Regions from separate parts of the Erwinia sp. TECH1 genome, predicted to be linked through region 1. Evidence: predicted binding sites of a transcription regulator. Region 1 holds the regulator's gene; each other region holds the start of a gene.

Evidence for each region. The regulator CRP, encoded in region 1, controls carbon source genes, mostly activating them, when cyclic AMP is high. The targets are predictions, from matches to a motif close to ATGTGANNNNNNTCACAT.
Region 2: the regulator CRP is predicted to act here: its motif matches at 2,017-2,034, upstream of glpT (glycerol-3-phosphate transporter).
Region 3: the regulator CRP is predicted to act here: its motif matches at 1,511-1,528, upstream of epd (erythrose-4-phosphate dehydrogenase).

The regions. Positions count from the first base shown of each region.
Region 1 covers NZ_JBSRZK010000001.1:4,366,283-4,370,472, forward strand. The annotation lists gene ACVWZ0_RS20580 (phosphoribulokinase) at 1-553, shown strand, start outside; gene ACVWZ0_RS20585 (OsmC family protein) at 546-950, opposite strand; gene crp (cAMP-activated global transcriptional regulator CRP) at 1,256-1,888, shown strand; gene ACVWZ0_RS20595 (YccS/YhfK family putative transporter) at 1,947-4,025, shown strand; gene argD (bifunctional acetylornithine/succinyldiaminopimelate transaminase) at 4,120-4,190, opposite strand, start outside.
Region 2 covers NZ_JBSRZK010000001.1:4,570,336-4,574,525, reverse strand. The annotation lists gene glpQ (glycerophosphodiester phosphodiesterase) at 1-464, opposite strand, end outside; gene glpT (glycerol-3-phosphate transporter) at 479-1,822, opposite strand; gene ACVWZ0_RS21445 (carboxylate/amino acid/amine transporter) at 2,152-3,003, shown strand; gene ACVWZ0_RS21440 (YehS family protein) at 3,433-3,912, opposite strand; gene metR (HTH-type transcriptional regulator MetR) at 4,071-4,190, opposite strand, start outside.
Region 3 covers NZ_JBSRZK010000001.1:3,910,556-3,914,745, reverse strand. The annotation lists gene tkt (transketolase) at 1-416, shown strand, start outside; gene ACVWZ0_RS18320 (bactofilin family protein) at 515-1,243, opposite strand; gene epd (erythrose-4-phosphate dehydrogenase) at 1,729-2,775, shown strand; gene pgk (phosphoglycerate kinase) at 2,798-3,958, shown strand; gene fbaA (class II fructose-bisphosphate aldolase) at 4,049-4,190, shown strand, end outside.

The sequences.
Region 1 (4,190 bases):
CTGGAACCAGGTGCCCGGCACTTTTACGCCGTGGCAGCCGCTGCCGGAACCCACCGACGTGCTGTTTTACGAAGGGCTGCACGGCGGCGTGGTGACGCCGCAGAACAATGTCTCGCAGCATGTCGATCTGCTGGTGGGCGTGGTGCCTATCGTCAACCTGGAGTGGATCCAAAAAATGATCCGCGATACCAGCGAACGCGGTCATTCACGCGAGGCGGTGATGGATTCCGTGGTGCGCTCAATGGACGATTATATTAACTTCATTACGCCACAATTTTCCCGCACCCATATTAACTTTCAGCGTGTCCCTACCGTGGATACGTCCAACCCTTTTGCCGCGCGCGGCATTCCTTCGCTCGACGAGAGCTTCGTGGTTATCCATTTCCAGGCGCTGGAACAGATTGACTTCCCCTATCTGCTGGCGATGCTGCAAGGCTCTTTTATCTCCCATATCAACACGCTGGTGGTGCCGGGCGGCAAAATGGGCCTGGCGATGGAGCTGATTATGGGGCCGCTGGTCAAGCGCCTGATGGAAGGCAAAGCTATCAAGTAACGCCCATCTCATGGCTATGGGTAAGGGTCACGCCCTTACCCAGCATCAGCGCGACCGGGCAATATTTCCCGACCGCAAGGCTGACCGCGCGCGCCAGCGCCTTATCCGTCAGCCCGCTGCCGCTGACAATAAAATGCAGGTTGATGCGGGTAAACAGGCGCGGCGGCTTCTCGCGCCGGGTTGACGTCAGCTTCACCTCGCAGTTGTCTACCGTGAAACGCCCTTTTTGCAGAATGGCAACCACTTCCGCCGCGCTACAGCCGCCTGCCGCCATCAGCAGCATTTCCATCGGGCTGGGCGCTTTATCGCCCGCGTTGCCGTCCATCACGATCTGATGGCCCGATGAGGATCCTCCCAAAAAGGTCAGCCCTTCCACCCATTTGACGCTCGCTTGCATAACAAACTCCTCTAATTCATTTAGTTAAGCCGCGGTCGGCTTAAGGCAACTAAAACAGCAGCGCGGCAGATTTCCCGCTATGCTGAAGCGAGACAACAGAAGACACCCATGCAAAGCTGTGCTACAAACAAGGCTGTATTTCGTCAGTACTCTACAGACCAGACGAAACGGGACGACATAACGAGCCCGGCACTCAACAGAGAGCCGAATAACTTTCCTGCATGGGAAGCGCTTGACTATTTCAACGCCTGTCAGGGAACTCTGCCCCTGTATTTAGGCACGATAACAACAGAGGATAACAGCGAATGGTTCTCGGCAAACCGCAAACAGACCCGACACTTGAATGGTTCCTGTCACATTGCCATATTCATAAGTATCCATCCAAAAGCACGCTGATCCACCAGGGTGAGAAAGCAGAAACCCTTTACTACATCGTCAAAGGCGCGGTAGCGGTGCTCATCAAGGATGAAGAAGGTAAAGAGATGATCCTGTCTTACCTTAACCAGGGCGATTTTATCGGCGAGCTTGGCCTGTTTGAAGAAGGCCAGGAGCGCAGCGCATGGGTGCGGGCAAAAACGGCCTGTGAAGTGGCGGAAATCTCCTATAAGAAGTTTCGCCAGCTGATCCAGGTCAACCCGGATATTCTGATGCGTCTCTCTTCACAGATGGCGCGCCGCCTGCAGGTTACCTCCGAGAAAGTGGGCAATTTAGCTTTCCTCGATGTGACAGGTCGCATCGCGCAAACGCTATTGAATCTGGCCAAACAGCCGGACGCTATGACCCACCCGGATGGGATGCAGATCAAAATTACCCGCCAGGAGATTGGCCAGATCGTCGGCTGCTCGCGCGAAACCGTCGGCCGTATTCTGAAGATGCTGGAAGATCAGAATCTGATCTCCGCACACGGTAAAACCATCGTGGTCTACGGTACACGCTAAACCGCTCTGATTGCATGGCGCAATGCCTTCGTTGCGCCTTTTCAGCGGGTACAAAGCAATGTGGCGCCGACTCATCTACCATCCCGAAGTTAACTACGCCCTGCGGCAGACGCTGGTGCTTTGCCTGCCCGTCGCCGTCGGCTGGCTGCTGGGCAATTTGCAAAACGGCCTGCTGTTCTCGCTGGTGCCGGCCTGCTGCAATATCGCCGGTCTGGATACGCCCCATAAACGCTTCTTTAAACGTCTGCTGATCGGCGGCGGCCTTTTCGCCTTCAGCAGCTTTCTGGTGCAGTATCTTGGCGACTATGCCGTTCCCCTGCCCATTATCCTGTTTTCCATGGCCATGCTGCTGGGCGTGACCGGCGAAATCAGCCCGCTGCATGGCAGACTGCTGCCCGGCGCGCTGATTGCCGGCATCTTTACCCTGAGCCTGGCCGGTCGGATGCCCATCTGGCAGCCGCCGTCGCTTTATATCCTGGGCACGGTCTGGTACGGCCTCTTTAACTGGTTCTGGTTCTGGCTGTGGAAAGAGCAGCCGATGCGGGAAACGCTCAGCCTGCTTTATCGCGAGCTGGCCGGCTACTGCGAGGCCAAATACAGCCTGCTGACGCAGCTTGCCGACCCGGAAAAAACGCTGCCGCCGCTGCTGGCTCGCCAGCAAAAAGCGGTCGACCTTATCAATACCTGCTATCAGCAAATGCACATGCTGGCCGCCAGCAACGATAATCACCATAAGCGGTTGACCCGCGCTTTTCAGGTTGCGCTGGATTTGCAGGAGCATATCGCTGTCAGCCTGCATCAGCCGGAAGAGGTGCAGAAACTGGTGGAGCAGAGCCATGCCGAGGCGGTGATCCGCTGGAACGCGCAGACCATTGCGGCCAGGCTGCGCGAGCTGGCGGACGATATTCTCTATCACCGTCTGCCGACACGTTTCAGCATGGATAAACAGCTGCAGGCGCTGGAAAAAATTGCCCGCCAGCATCCCGCCAACCCGGTCGGCAACTTTTGCGCCTGGCATTTCAGCCGTATCGCCCGCGTGCTGCGTACCCAGCGTCCGCTTTACCAGCGCGATCTGATGGCGGATCGTCAGAAACGACTGCCGCTGCTATCTGCCATCAGAAGCTATCTGTCGCTGAAATCCGCCGCGCTGCGCACCGCCGCCAGGTTTGCGGTTATGCTCGCTTTCGCCAGCACCCTGGCGCTCTCGTTTAATCTGCCCAAGCCTTACTGGCTGCTGATGACGGTGATGTTTGTCAGCCAGAACGGCTACAGCGCGACCAGGGTACGTATTCAGCACCGTGCGCTGGGCACGCTGGGCGGGCTGGTGGTGGCCGCGCTGACGCTACGCTTTCAGGTGCCGGAATCGGCTGTGCTGCTGGTGATGCTGACGCTGACGCTGGCGGGCTATCTGGTGATCCGCAAATATTACGGCCTGGCGACGATCGGCTTTACCGTGACGGCGGTATATTCGCTTCAGCTGCTGTCGCTGAACGGCGCCGACTTTCTGCTGCCGCGCCTGCTGGATACGCTGATGGGCTGCCTGATCGCCTTTGCCGGGATGATCTGGCTGTGGCCGCAGTGGCAAAGCGGCCTGCTGCGGCAGAATGCGCACGACGCGCTGGAAACCTATCAGGAAGCGCTCCAGAAACTGCTGGGGGACGAAGAGAGTCCGCAGAAGCTTGCCTGGCAGCGTATGCGCGTTAACCAGGCGCACAACGCGCTGTTTAACTCGCTGAACCAGGCGATGCAGGAGCCGGGTTTCGACGCCCGCTACCTGGCCGATATGAAGCTTTGGGTTACGCACAGTCAGTTTATCGTTGAGCATATCAACGCCATGACCATTTTAGCGCGTGAACATACCATGCTGACGCCGCAGCTGGCCGAGCGCTATCTACAGGCGTGCGAAATTGCGCTACAGCGCTGCCAGCAGCGGCTGGAGTATGACGGGCCGAGTTCCACAAACAACGTGCTGGAGACGGATACGCCCTTTCAGCAGGGCGCGACCACGGTGATGGAGAGGCACATAAAGCGCATTCTGGAACATCTTGGCGTGATGCACACTATTTCTTCGTTGGCCTGGAGCAGCCGACCTCATCATGGCCGCTGGCTGTCGCGCCATTTACGGAAATCAGCCTGATGATGCTGAGCAGAAGTTTTTCGGCGCGTGTAAGCGGCCTGGTGCAGACGACGCGCCTGTTTAGCCGGAAGCGCGAGGCTTCCGGCCTGACGAGTTAAGCCAGCAGTTTTTTCACGGCGGTGGCGAAGCGGTTCATGCCCTCTTCGATATCGGTCGGTTCAATGA
Region 2 (4,190 bases), 200 kb from region 1:
TAGATGCCGATATTTTTGCCCGTCGAGTGGTTCAGGCCCTGAATAAATTCAATCTCTTCGGCAAAGGTATGCACGTGGAAGTCCGATTTGCCCATCGGGAAACGCTGCGGATAAGTCTGCACTTTCTTACCGTCTTTTAGCGTAAAGCCTTCCGTAAACTTCAGCCCCTTGATTTCGGCCAGCGTAAAGTCGATGGCATAGTAACGTCCATCCTTTCTGGCGCGGTCGGGATAGCGTTCCGCCACGTCCGTTACGCGATCCAGGTAGTGATCGTGCAGCACCACCAGCCGATCGTCGCGGGTCATCACCAGATCCTGCTCAAGGAAGTCGGATCCCTGCGCGTAAGCCATCGCTTTGGCGGGCAGCGTGTGTTCCGGCAGGTAGCCGCTCGCGCCACGATGGGCAATTACAATCTTGTGTGTTTCCGCGGCTACTGCGCCGAACGAAGCGCCCAGCAGCAGCATAGCTATCAGCTTTTTCATTGCGTTGCCTCTTTTTTGTGCCTGTGTTCGTTCAGCATGGTGATAACCAGCAGGATAACGGCCAGCACGCCGCCGCCGATCATCACGATAAAGCCGCCGTCCCAGCCGAAGTAATCTACGGTGTAGCCGACAATAGCGCTGGCGGCCACCGAGCCGCCAAGATAGCCGAACAGCCCGGTGAAGCCCGCCGCCGTTCCCGCAGCTTTCTTCGGCGCCAGCTCCAGGGCGTGCAGCCCAATCAGCATTACTGGCCCATAAATCAGAAAGCCGATTACAATCATGCAGGTAATATCCACGCCCGGATTGCCGGGAGGATTCAGCCAGTAAACCACGGTGGCGATCGTCACCAGCACCATAAAAAAGACGCCGGTCGCGCCACGATTGCCTCTGAACACCTTATCGGACATCCAGCCGCACAGCAGCGTGCCGGGAATGCCGGCGTACTCATAAAGAAAGTAGGCCCAGGAGGATTTATCCAGCGTAAAGTGCTTCACCTCTTTTAAATAGGTCGGTGACCAGTCGAGAATGCCGTAGCGCAGCAGATAGACAAACACGTTGGCCAGCGCGATATACCAGAGCAGCCGGTTGGGCAGTACGTACTGCATAAAAATTTGCCTGGCGGTCAGCTCCTCTTCCTGGCTTTTATCATAGTCGGGCGGATAGTCGTTTTTATACTCTTCAATCGGCGGCAGACCGCAGGATTGCGGCGTGTCGCGCATCAACGCAAAGGCGATAACGGCCACCAGAATGGCGGCGAAAGCGGGCATATAAAGCGACGCTTTCCAGTCGTTAAACCAGTACATGCCCAGCAGAAACAGCAGCGGAGGCAGGCCGCCGCCGACGTTGTGCGCGCAGTTCCAGACGGAAACGATGCCGCCGCGCTCCTTGTGCGACCACCAGTGCACCATAGTGCGTCCACAGGGCGGCCAGCCCATGCCCTGGAACCAGCCGCATAAAAACAGCAGCACGAACATCACGGTAATGCTGGAGGTGGCCCAGGGAACGAATCCCATAAACAACATGACCGCCGCCGCCAGAATTAAACCGGCGGGCAAAAAGTAGCGTGGATTCGAGCGATCGGAAACGGATCCCATAATAAATTTAGAAAATCCGTAGGCGATGGAAATACCTGAAAGGGCAAAGCCTAAATCCCCCCGAGAAAAACCCTGCTCGATCAGCGAAGGCATCGCCAGCGCAAAATTTTTCCGCACCAGATAATAGGCCGCATAGCCGAAGAAAATACCAAAAAATATCTGCCAGCGTAATTTACGATAAAGCGGATCGATTTCGCTGGTGTCAACGCGCGTTCGATGCGACGCAGGTTTAAAAACAGATAACATAACAGCCTCCAATGGCAATTTATATTCGTTTTTTTCGTCGTGCAGCAACAGATAAACGCGATCCGTAGCGGAAGGAGCCTAAAAGAAAACGCGCGGCCTCGCTGTGAAGAAGAACCCAAAGGTTACATTTTTATGACAATCAAACGAATTATGCGGCACGCTTCTCTGAATGCTTGTAGCCATGCCGGCAAGGAGTGTGAGCAGGCTCACTCAAACGGCAGGATAAAAACAGGTGAGTACATTTTGCAATCAGATGTCAACCAGATATTTCCCCGCGTCCACGTTGATTTCGCTACACTGTGCCCACTTTTCACCAGCGAGTTTTTATCGTGATCTTACTGATAATCACCACTATCCTGTGGGCCTTTTCGTTCAGCCTGATCGGCGAATATCTGGCAGGCCAGGTCGACAGCGTCTTTTCCGTGCTGATCCGTCTGCTGCTGGCCGCCGTGGTTTTCCTGCCGTTTCTGCGCTGGCGCGGCTATCGGCCATCAACGCTGCTGCTCTATATGGGCGTAGGCGCGCTGCAGCTGGGTATTATGTATCTGTTCAGCTTTGAGGCTTACCTCTACCTCAGCGTTTCCGAGCTGCTGCTGTTTACGGTGATGACGCCGCTCTATATCACCCTGATTTATGACCTGATGAGCGGAAGAGGCGTGCGCCCCGGCTATGCACTGAGCGCGCTGCTGGCGGTGGCGGGCGCGGCGATTATTCGCTACGACAAGGTCAGCGACCACTTCTGGTTTGGCCTGCTGCTGGTGCAGCTTGCCAACCTTTGCTTTGCCGTTGGCATGGTGGGCTACAAGCGCCTGCAGGAAACGCGTCCGATGCCGCAGCACGCCGCCTTTTCCTGGTTTTATATGGGCGCGGCGCTCGTCGCGATTATCGCCTGGTGCCTGTGGGGCAATCCGCAGAAGCTGCCGACCACCACGCTACAGTGGAGCATCCTGATCTGGCTGGGCGTGGCGGCTTCCGGGCTGGGTTATTTTATGTGGAACTACGGCGCGACGCAGGTTGATGCCGGCACGCTGGGCATTATGAATAATATGCACGTGCCCGCCGGATTGCTGGTTAACCTTGCAATCTGGCAGCAGCAGCCGCACTGGCCGAGCTTTATCGTTGGCGCAGCGGTAATTTTCGCCTCGCTATGGGTACACCGACACTGGGTGATCAAAAAATAGCACGACGATAAAAAGCGGGGCGCGACACGCCCTGCTTAACGCCTTTGCCTGGCTCGTTAGTGAACCAGGCAAAGGCCGTGATTTACTGACCAGCAGATTCACATTCGTTTTACTGGTTTTGCCAATATGGCTACCGCTGTCGTTACCTGCCCGCTGTTATAACTCAGCGCTGACGGGCAAAGCAGCCTATAAATTTTAGAAAAAAGCGTGCCGAAAATAGTTTTGGTAGTGTCGTTGTTTTTACCTGCGCTGCTGATAGTTGCGCTCTCATAATATATCCACTTTCATGGTTCGCTGTATTTACAATGTGTAAATATCAGGCGGATATTATGAGGGGTGACTTACCCTGTAAAGGCAGGAAGGAAATATAAATAATGCATTTTTTTGATAGCGTTTAAATAGCAGGCAGCCCGAAGGCTGCACTAATATTTAAGCTTTTTTAACAGGGGCAGGGCGTAATTTCATTGTCATTCCCTTCAGGAAATTCCTTAAAATCTGATCGCCGCATTCACGGTAATTTTTATGCCCTGGCTTTCGGAAAATAGCGCCAATTTCAGACTGGCCCACGGCGAAGTCCGCCAGCTTAAGCACGTCAATAATATCCGTAGTTTTTAAATCGAAAGCGATGCGCAGTTTTTTAATAATAATATTATTCGTCATCTTGCGTTCGACAGAAGGCTCAGGCGCATCTTCGCTTTTGCCACGGCGCTGAAAAATCAGCCCGTTCAGGAAATAGCCCATTACCACGTCAGGACAGGCGCGAAAGCCCGCTTCGCCTTCTTTTTTCAGGAAGCTTTGCATTTCCGCTTCGCTGACTTCACTTTCCGCCAGCGCCAGGATGCCAACCATCTGAGCATCGCTCAGGCTCAGCATGTAGCGCACGCTGCGCAAAACGTCATTATTGGTCATAAAAATCTCATTGGTTCAGGATCGTTGGCCGCATTATAGAGACAAATGGCGCTGGATAAAGGAATACCGTCAGCAAAAAGGCAGGCGGCCAGCGCGTTATAAAGGCACGGCTGCGCTAAAAGGGCCACCGCGCAAAAGCGATCGCCCGTACTGGCCGCTCAGGAATGATGCAAAGAGGTCGGCAGCGGCGTGCCCGGCGCGGAAGCGTCCCTGACCAGCGGCAGATGCTCGCAGGCGTGCTGGCGGGCGGAGCGGATAAAAGCTTCGACTACTGCCTG
Region 3 (4,190 bases), 460 kb from region 1:
AGGATCGCAGCGCCGAGCAGCTGGCTAACGTGGCTCGCGGCGCCTATATCCTGAAAGATTGCGACGGCACGCCGGAAGTGATCCTGATTGCGACCGGTTCTGAAGTGGAGCTGGCGGTTGGTGCTTACGAGAAGCTGAGCGCGGAAGGGCGTAAGGCGCGCGTGGTGTCCATGCCGTCTACCGATGCTTTCGACAAGCAGGATGCGGCCTATCGTGAAGCCGTACTGCCGAAAGCGGTTGGCGCGCGCGTGGCGATTGAAGCCGGTATCGCCGATTACTGGTTCAAATACACCGGCCTGCATGGCGCGGTGGTTGGCATGACCACCTTTGGCGAGTCGGCACCGGCCGAGAAGCTGTTTGAAATCTTCGGCTTCACCGTAGACAACGTAGTCGCTAAAGCGAAAGAGCTGCTGTAATAAACCGGGTTCGCCTGTGCAAGCAGGTGAACCTTCCTGGCAATCGCTTAAGCCGTAATCAATCCGGTTCGCCTGTGCAAACAGGCGAACCTTTTTACCTACTGCGCGGTGTCCCGCAAATGGAAATCCTGGCTGGGCGGTATCACCGGCTCCGCAAAGCTTTTCACCACGTTGCTTTCCGGCTCTCTTTCCGTCTTATAAGGCTTGGACTGGCCATAAAATTTACCCTGCTGGTTGATCGAAAGCGATTCGCACTCGATGGTGCCATCCATAAATCCGTTGGCGTTAATGGCCACCTCCCGACTACAGCATAATCCTTTCAGCTCGCCGCTGATTTCGGTGCGCTGCGCCCAGATTTCCCCTTCGACCCGCCCATCTTTCTGCACAAAAACGGTTTTTTCTGAATTCACCTTACCGTTAACGCTGCCGGTGATATGAATATCGCCTGCGGCGCTGATTTCACCTACGATGGTGCAGGTATCCGGGATGGTGGTGGTGCCTGTGGCAGGCGCGCTGGCGACGGTTGCGGCAGAGACGCTTTCTTCAAATTCGCTGTCCATTAGCGAAGCGGAAGAGGGCGGCACGGGCGAAGTGTAATTCAGCGGAGCGCTGGGTTGACGGGGATTCTCTTTACGTTTGAACATCGCTATTTCCTTATTTAACGTGAATTTCCTGAAGGCAAGCCAGGTAAAAATGGCGGAGGCTGCGGCCATTAACAGTCCCCGATGCTGGCGGATCAGCAACAGCGTTGTCGCCCAGCTAAGGGAATAGACGAGCAGCGCTGAAGCCCAGATAATCCAGAGATACCAAAGCAAGTTGTAATTCATATTCCGGCACGGTTAGTGACCAGAGAGTGGACGCCAGATCTTTCCCGATCTCGCTACAGCCAGCCGCGCTTTTACCGGCGCTCTGCTGTGGGCGTCTCCTTCCTGGAAACGGTTGTCAGAGAGAAAATTCTGATATTTACCTGCAAAAGTAAGAAAATTCCGTTGATCGTGTCGCTAACTGGTTACTTGAAAGTAAATATCAGTAAAAGTTACTTTACTACTTTGTTGAGCGTTGTTGGCCTGTTTTTTATACAGAACCTTATCTAAATGTGATGCAGGTCAGATTTTTAAACTGTGGATTGATCTGGCGCATTCCAATTATTCCGCATTGTCTTTATTGTAGCTGAACCGTTTCAACAAGCATTGGGACTGACCTCTTTCCGTTGGAAAAACGGCCCGGTAACGCAAAAATTCCCTGTACAAACGGGAACGTCTGGCTCAGGCTAACGCTCCGGTTTTGCACAGAATTTGGATGCAGGAGTGATATGACGGTTCGTATTGCCATCAACGGTTTTGGACGCATTGGACGCAACGTGCTGCGCGCGCTTTATGAAACCGGACGCCGCGCGGAGATTACCGTCGTGGCGGTTAATGAGCTGGCGGAAGCCGCCGGCATGGCGCATCTGCTGAAATATGACACCAGTCATGGCCGTTTTGCATGGGACGTTCGTCAGGAGCGGGATCTGCTGTGGATAGGCGAAGATCCTGTGCGCATTCTGCATCGGGCCGCTATCGCCGATCTCCCCTGGAAGGAGCTGAACGTGGATGTGGTGCTGGACTGCACCGGCGTCTGGGGCAGCCGCGAAGACGGCGAAGCGCACCTTGCCGCCGGGGCGAAAAAAGTCCTGTTTTCCCATCCGGGCGGCAACGATCTTGACGCTACCGTGGTTTACGGCGTCAATGAAAAAGCGCTAAAGGCCAGCGATCTGATCGTCTCTAACGCCTCCTGCACCACTAACTGTATTATTCCTGTGATTAAGTTACTGGATGATGCTTTCGGCATTGAGTCGGGAACGGTCACCACCATCCATTCCGCCATGCACGATCAGCAGGTTATTGACGCTTACCACACTGATTTGCGCCGCACTCGCGCAGCCAGCCAGTCGATAATTCCGGTCGATACTCGCCTTGCCGCCGGTATCGCGCGTATTTTTCCGAAATTCAATGACCGTTTCGAAGCGATCGCCGTGCGTGTACCGACAATCAACGTGACCGCCATTGATTTAAGCGTCAGCGTCCGCACGCCGGTAAAGGCCTGCGAGGTGAATGCGCTGCTGCGAAACGCATCAGAAAAAGCATTTAGTGGTATAGTTGACTATACGGAACTACCGTTAGTCTCCATTGATTTTAACCACGATCCGCACAGTGCCATTGTGGACGGCACGCAAACGCGGGTCAGCGGACAGCACCTGATCAAAACGCTGGTCTGGTGCGACAACGAATGGGGCTTTGCTAACCGAATGCTCGACACGACGTTAGCCATGGCCGCCAGCGGTTTCAGCCAGGGCGCGGACTGCGCCTTTAAAATTTAGAGAATCAACGAGAGGACTCACCATGTCAGTAATTAAAATGACCGATTTGGATCTTGCCGGGAAACGCGTACTGATTCGTTCTGATTTAAACGTGCCGGTTAAAGAGGGCAAAGTCACCTCTGACGCACGTATCCGTGCTTCACTGCCAACCATTGAAGCCGCGCTGAAACAGGGTGCGAAAGTGATGGTCACTTCTCACCTGGGCCGCCCGACCGAAGGCGAGTACAACGAAGAGTTCTCCCTGCTGCCAGTGGTTAACTATCTGAAAGAAAAACTTTCTTCTCCGGTTCGTCTGGAAAAAGACTACCTGGAAGGCGTTGATATCGCCGAGGGCGAGCTGGTAGTGCTGGAAAACGTTCGTTTTAACAAAGGCGAAAAGAAAGACGACGAGGCGCTGGCGAAAAAATATGCCGCGCTGTGCGACGTCTACGTGATGGACGCCTTCGGCACCGCGCACCGCGCCCAGGCTTCCACGCATGGCGTGGGGAAATTTGCGCCGGTAGCCTGCGCTGGCCCGCTGCTGGCCGATGAGCTGGAAGCGCTGGGCAAAGCGCTGAAAGAGCCTGCTCGTCCAATGGTGGCGGTGGTTGGCGGTTCTAAAGTTTCCACCAAATTCGACGTGCTGAACTCGCTGGTGAAAATCGCCGATACGGTGATCGTAGGCGGCGGCATCGCCAACACCTTCGTGGCTATCGACAACAAGGTGGGTAAATCCCTGTACGAGCCGGATTTCGTGGAAGCTGCGAAAAAACTGCGCGACGAATATAAAATTCCTGTGCCAACCGACTCCCGCGTCGGCACGGAATTCTCTGAAACTGCGCCTTCAACCGTGAAGAAAGTCTCCGAAGTTAAAGATGATGAAGAGATCATGGACTTTGGCGACGAAACCGCAGAAGCCATGGCTAAGTTGTTGAAAGAAGCCAAAACTATTCTGTGGAATGGCCCGGTGGGCGTGTTTGAATTCCCGAACTTCCGCAAAGGCACCGAAATCGTGGCGAAAGCCATTGCCGACAGCGACGCATTCTCTATCGCAGGCGGCGGTGATACGCTGGCTGCCATCGACCTCTTCGGCATTGAAGATAAGATTTCTTATATCTCTACCGGCGGCGGCGCTTTCCTTGAGTTCGTGGAAGGTAAAAAACTGCCTGCGGTAGCTATGCTGGAAGAACGCGCGAAACAGTAACCTCTGGGGCGGAGGGCTGCCTCCGCCAGAATGATTTGCCCCTTAAGGCGCAACATCTTTTCCTACTGCCGACGAAACAGGACAAAAGACATGTCTAAAATTTTTGATTTCGTAAAACCAGGCGTTGTCACCGGTGACGACGTACAGAAAATCTTCAAAGTCGCAAAAGAGAACAAATTCGCACTGCCAGCGGTTAACTGTGTCGGCACCGATTCCATCAACGCCGTGCTGG